DNA from 2 places in the Actinobacillus equuli genome. Region 1 is predicted to be linked to the other one. Evidence: riboswitches for the same ligand, from Rfam matches in the RefSeq annotation. Region 1 holds a riboswitch; the other holds the start of a gene.
What was found. A riboswitch is a leader RNA that binds a small molecule or an ion and turns the genes downstream of it on or off. The one in region 1 is predicted to bind thiamine pyrophosphate.
Positions count from the first base shown of each region.

Region 1 (3,423 bases):
AACTCTACAAGCGGTTGCTTTTTAACGTTTTTTCGACGAGTAAACAACGATTTGATATAGTTAAAAATAATACACCTCTGAAATTAACAATCGATAATAGATAATTAAATCATAATAAAAATAATGGACAATATGAGATTGTCCATTATCAATTTCAATTATCCATTTCTAATTAAGCTTATAAGCCCATTTGCTTTTCACGGATTTCTGCAAGCGTTTTACAGTCAATACACATATCTGCCGTCGGGCGAGCTTCTAAACGACGTAGACCAATTTCTACCCCACAAGTTTCGCAATAGCCGTATTCATCTTCGGCAATGCTATTTAGCGTTTGCTCAATTTTTTTAAGCAATTTACGCTCACGGTCACGATTTCTTAATTCAAGACTGAATTCTTCTTCCTGTGTTGCGCGGTCTGCTGGATCGGCAAAATTTGCAACTTCTTCTTGCATTTGGCTTTTGGTGCGCTCAGCTTCTTCCATAATTTGAACATGCCACGCACGAAGAATTTTACGAAAATGCTCTTTTTGCGCATCGCTCATGTATTCTTCGTCTTTTTTAGGTTGGTAAGGTGTAACGCCTGCTAGAGCTAATAAACCTAATGAAGTGGTACCTGCCACTTGAGCCATAATTTCACTCCTTGTTGGATAGTGTTGCCCCTGTTTAGAATAAATTGATATAAAAAATTTTAGGGGATAATTCAAAAGGGCGTATAAATAACAAATGTAATCCCTTTTGGCAATCAGATTTTGCAAAAATTTTTGTAATTTTTACCGCTTAGCAGACAATAAAAACGGCTAAAGATTCCATTAGCCGTTAAAATAACCTAATTATTTCAATTACCAGCTCTGTTGCCAGCTTGCGATCCATTGTCTCACTGTCTCAGGAGACGGCTGTATAAAAGCTAGTTGTTTATATTCAGGTAACGCTTTAAATGCGGGATCTGCTTCTGTACTTATCACCGGTTTCATCACATTATGATAAGAAATCACATTTTGCGCTTGAGCTTGATGTAAAAATTGCAAAAATTGTTTGGCTAATGCTTTTTGCTTACTCACTTTGGTAATCGCAGCAACTTCCGTTTGAACCAAATGGCCTTCTTCAAATTGCGCAGCGACATACTTGTCAGTTTTTTCATGCCATTGATGATAAAGCGGTGAAGTCGCATAACTTAGTACCAAATCAGACTCGCCTTTTAAAAAGGCACCATAAGTTTCAGACCAGCCTTTACCAACAGTTACCGTATGTTTAGCTAAAGTTTTCCAAGCTTCTTCCGCTTTATCAGCGTACACGCTGTTTACCCAAAATAATAAACCTCGACCAACCGTACTGGTACGAGGGTCTTGATAAATCACTTTTAAATCTTGGCGTTCAACTAATTCTTTTAATGATTTCGGCGGCTGCGCTAATTTCTCCTTGTTATAGATAAAAGCATATTCGCTGTAATCATATGGAAAGAATACTTTATTTTGCCAAGGAAAATCCGCAACGGTTAATTCGTGCTCGGTGAAGAATCCCGATTTTTGCGCTTCTTCCATCGTAAAATTATCAATGCCTAGCATCACGTCCGCCTTGGTTTTTTTACCCTCTAAACGAATTCGATTAAACATCGTAATACCGTCTTCAAAGGGCAAAAATCTCACGTCACATTGACATTGTTTTTCAAATAATTCTTCAAGTTTTGGCGCTGGTCCCCACTTTGAAGTGAAAGAATCATAAGTGTAAACCGTCAAGACAGGTGTTTGCGCTACAGCCTGTGCCGCAAAACAGCAAGCCGATAATGCCAAAAGTTTTTTCATTGTCGTATATTCCTTCTAAAAATAAGCTAGAAGGATTTGAGTAAAACTAGCTACCTTAATATATGGTAAGCATAGCAAACGTCTCAAATCCCTACGCTGATACTAATCAGATCAGGTTCTATGGGTAATTTCTCAGCCTTGTAAAGCACCCCAATGAGAACGAGCGAATTGTAAGGTATGTATAAATATAATGCAAATTCAAAAAGCAAACGTTTGCTTTTTGTTCCTTTAGAAGATATACTACAGCCCTAGTGCCAAGAAAGGAACTAGATAGATTCATATGCTAAATTTTACAACATACTTAAACACTCATTTAGCCAAACATCATTTCATTATGGTGCTTGGCTCTTTTTTTGGCATTTCAATATATTTGTAGATCTCTTATTCGGAGATCTTTTTTTTACCTAAAATTCAGCAAAAATAAGTAGAGAGGAAAAGATTAACATGAGCCAATTAATTCGTACGCTCAAAAGCCATATTCGTGATGAAATCATTAAAAAAGGGGGATGGGTTAATGCCCATGCCCATGCAGACCGCGCATTTACGATGACGCCGGAGAAAATTACCATTTATCAAAATGCCAATCTCCAACAAAAATGGGATTTAGTTGACGAAGTAAAACGTAACTCAACAGTTGATGACTACTACCGCCGTTTTTCACAAGCAATCGAATTAATGATTTCACAAGGGGTTACCGCATTCGGTACTTTTGTGGATATTGACGGTGTATGTGAAGATCGTGCAATTATTGCCGCCCACAAAGCACGTGAAGTGTATAAAAGCGATATTACTTTAAAATTTGCCAACCAAACGTTAAAAGGCGTAATTGAGCCGACTGCGAAAAAATGGTTTGATATCGGTTCTGAAATGGTGGATATGATTGGTGGCTTACCATACCGTGACGAATTGGATTTCGGCAAAGGTTTGGAAGCAATGGATATTTTAATGGATAAAGCTAAATCGCTCGGCAAAATGTTGCACGTACACGTAGACCAATTTAATACGCCGAAAGAAAAAGAAACCGAACAATTATGCGATAAAGCAATCGAACACGGCATGCAAGGTCGAGTGGTGGCAATTCACGGTATTTCTATCGGTGCACACCCGAAAGAATATCGCAAAATGCTATACCAAAAAATGCGAGATTCACAAATGATGGTGATTGCCTGCCCAATGGCGTGGATTGATAGCGGTCGTAAAGAAGATTTACAGCCGTTCCACAATGCGCTTACACCGGCGGACGAATTGATTCCGGAAGGCATTACCGTGGCAATCGGTACTGATAACATCTGTGACTATATGGTGCCGTTATGCGAAGGTGATATGTGGCAAGAACTTAGCTTACTCTCTGCCGGCTGTCGCTTTACCAATTTAGAAGAAATGGCGAATATCGCCTCAATCAACGGTAGAAAAGTATTGGGTTTACTCTAATTTCCGGCTATTCACTCATTTTTATACTGATTGAGTACAAACAAGCGGTCAAATTTGCAAAAAAAAGCGGATACAATGTATCCGCTTTTTTATATTCCCCAAATTAGAATTGGTAACCGTAAGCCGCGCCTGCTAATACATCTTTTTTACCAGATACATTTGATGATGCGCTAAGTTTAAGAATATGTTTACCG
Region 1 is NZ_LR134310.1:1,800,812-1,804,234, reverse strand. It holds gene pcnB (polynucleotide adenylyltransferase PcnB) at 1-47, opposite strand, end outside; gene dksA (RNA polymerase-binding protein DksA) at 179-628, opposite strand; gene thiB (thiamine ABC transporter substrate binding subunit) at 839-1,798, opposite strand; TPP riboswitch at 1,869-1,961, opposite strand; gene EL121_RS08510 (amidohydrolase family protein) at 2,243-3,229, shown strand; gene EL121_RS08505 (YadA C-terminal domain-containing protein) at 3,333-3,423, opposite strand, start outside.

Region 2 (3,423 bases), 800 kb from region 1:
GTTGTAAATTGGTTAAGTCCACTCTATCAAAGTCGGCAAGGTAAAGTTTTCCAACGCCGGCAGACGCTAAATATTGTGCAACCGGCGAACCGAGTCCGCCACAGCCCACCACTAATACTCTGCTTTTGGCTAACTTTTGCTGTCCTTCGATACCGCATTCCTCTAGTAAAATCTGGCGGCTATAACGCAGGAAATATTGATCAGATAAACTCATAACAATTCCTTGGTAAAAAATCTCAAAAAATCAACCGCTTGTACGCTATCGCATATATTGAACCCACGGCAGCCAACGGCGTAGCAGTCTATCGGTCACAAAATACAAACAAAGCGTCATCAGTACTAAAATCGTTAAAGCGGCAAATAATAAATCGGTTTGCATTCGAGCATTGGCGTGTAACATCAAATAGCCAAGTCCTTGCGAAGATCCTACCCATTCCCCGACCACAGCCCCGATAGGCGCAACCGAAACTGCAATACGTAATCCGGAAGCTAACGCCGGTAATGCTGCCGGCAGACGTACCCGAAGCAACATGGCAAGCGGTTTAATTTCTAAGGTTTTTGCTAATTCTAAATAGGCTTTGGGCGTATTGCGCAGTCCGTCATAACAGGCTGCCGTAACCGGGAAGTAAATGATCAGGATGGTCATCGCAATCTTGGAAGCCATACCGTATCCCAGCCAAAGCACTAATAAAGGTGCAATCGCAAAGACCGGAATGGCTTGGGATATCACTAATAACGGCAATAAAAAACCGTTTAACCACTTGGAAAGCGAAAGTAATAAGGCGGACATTACTCCAAGCAGGAAACCCAGACTTAGGCCAGTAATAATTTCAATAAAAGTAATTTGGCTATGCTGCCAAAGTAGCGGAAATTGGCTGACGATTTGTTCAAAAACCGTGAGAGGCGCCGGCAACATATAATGCGGTAACGCAAACCCCATCACAGTTAATTGCCATAAGAGAATCAACAATAAGCTCAAACCACTTATTTTGAGTAAACGTTTAAACATCCTTGCCCCCTTTAGTATCGTTAGAGAGCATATCCAACAGGCGTTGTTCTAATTGCCATTGTTCGGTGTTTACGCTAAAACGAGGGGTCTTACTTAACGGCTCAATTACATCCGATAGTTGAACCGGCTGATGTTTAAGAATATAGATTTGATCAGCAAGACGAATAGCTTCTTGCGGATCATGAGTGATTAACAGCACTGTCTTATCGGCTAGAAGCTGTGCCGCCAGTTGCTGTAGCTGTAAACGCGTAACGGCATCTAAGGCGGAAAACGGTTCGTCCATAAGGATGAGATCCGCATCTTGTATTAATGTACGAGCCAAAGCCACTCGCTGGCGTTGTCCGCCGGAAAGTTGATAACAAGGTTTATTTTTATGCTCCAACATGTTTACAGCAGTTAATAATTGTTCTGCCTTTGCTAGCGTTTCAATATTTTTATTACCTTGTAAATGTGCGGCTAACTGCACGTTATCTAATACGGATAACCAGGGGAATAAGGAATCTTGCTGGGCAAGCCAAGCAATTTTCGTCTCGGGAGCAAATGCGATCGAGCCGGATATTTCCGTCTCTAGTCCTGCAATTAAGCGAAGTAAGGTTGATTTACCGATTCCTGATGCACCTAATAATGCACACCACTTACCTTTCGGCAGTACGAAATCGAAGTTATTAAAAATAACCTGATCTTTAAATGCAAAATGCAACTGGCAAATTTCGATACAATTCATTGAATACCTCAGAAAATAGGTATGACTTAAAACCGCTAATTAACGGCTAAAATGAATTGAATGAGATGACTTTAATGAAAAAAAGAATGGAATAATTGAAATGAAAATAAGCATATTAGTTTCCTACGTCAGTACTAACTGTATCAGGTTCACGGGTCTAATCTCAGCCTCATTGGAGGCACCCCGACTAAAAAATTGTTAATAGTGTAAAGAAATTACCGATAAAAACCAATCGGTTACTTTTGAATATGTGAACAAGATCACATTACAAAAAAACAAGCGGTTAAAAAATGTAACTTTTTTGTAAAAAAATCACAAAATTTAACCGCTTGCCTCAAGATTAGAGGTTTAGAACTGATAACCTACATGAGTATGGAATGATGTACCTGAGAAGTTATCACGACGACCTAAATCACGTTGTACCGCAAGTTGGAAATGCCACGGACTTGCTTTCGCTTTCCAATCAAGACCGGCTTGTACATTTACCCAGCTCTTATCCGCTTGTGCTAAACCGACTTTAAATTGGCTACCGTTAAAGCTAGTCAATAATTCTGCCGGTGAATCACGCCACTCTTTTACCCAGCGAGCATTCACATACGGTTGCCAATCTGCAAATTGATAACGGTATTCGGCACCTACACCGCTACGCACGCTACGAATTTGTTGCTCTGCAAAACTTAATCGCATTGCATTCGCTTTCGTCTCGCCAAAATCGATTACTTTGCCATGGCTATTGGTAAGATCTGCTAACAACGCCACTTGTTTATTATCAAATTGCCATTCATAACCACCAAATACGCCGGCACTGATTACTGCCCCACTCGTCTCACCTTTTTGTGAACGTTTAGCACTACCTAGCTGAATTTGACTACTGGTTTTATAGTCGTTATCGCTTAACTGTAATGCTGCACCGACCCACCATTTATCCGCATCATAACGCACTGCGGTATTAATCGCTTTACTCTTAATTTCGCCTTTAGTTGAGCCTTTTGAGCCTTCTAAATCACTTTGGCTAAATAATGCCGAGAATTGCCATTGTGGCGTAAATTGCGCTTTCAAACCTGCATAAATCGCATCACCTTCGTTATAACGTTGATATGCTGCGATACCTTGTACGGTTTTAGCTTCTTGTTTTAATAAACGATTAAGATTGCTTTGTTGGCGAGCGAAATCAAAAGTTTTCTCCGTTGAATGTAACGCTAATTGTGGCAATACGCTTACTTCGCTCGGCGCTTGTAATACATTTAAAATATAATCCGCCATCACTTTGTGCGCTACAGCACCCGGGTGGAAACCGTCTGCAAATAATTTACCGTCTGCATTCGCTTGATCCGCTACCGTACAACCTGGCTTCGTAGTCGATGCACATACTGTTGCGGTCGTGTTGGTTAAACCGAAGTCCGCCGGATTACTCAACATATCCGTAAATAATGCATCCGTATCAATGCGTACAATATTGCCACCCACTGAATTTAATGCTTGAGTGGTTGCGCTATTTAAGAAACTTGTCGCACTTGCCGCTTGTGTAGCAAACTGTTGATACTGTTGAAGAAGCGTATTGGTAAAAGTCTTCTGATCAATTACTGCACTTAATGCGTTACCTAATTTAGATTGGTAAAGCGCCCCTACCGTATTTGCCAATACCTGCATACGTGCATTTTCAAAATCCGTCAGGTTTTTTTGAGTACTG
Region 2 is NZ_LR134310.1:151,504-154,926, forward strand. It holds gene EL121_RS00685 (HesA/MoeB/ThiF family protein) at 1-214, opposite strand, end outside; gene EL121_RS00690 (ABC transporter permease) at 260-1,009, opposite strand; gene EL121_RS00695 (ABC transporter ATP-binding protein) at 1,002-1,733, opposite strand; TPP riboswitch at 1,837-1,929, opposite strand; gene EL121_RS00700 (autotransporter domain-containing esterase) at 2,082-3,423, opposite strand, start outside.
Region 2: another riboswitch for thiamine pyrophosphate. It lies ahead of EL121_RS00695 (ABC transporter ATP-binding protein); the one in region 1 lies ahead of thiB (thiamine ABC transporter substrate binding subunit).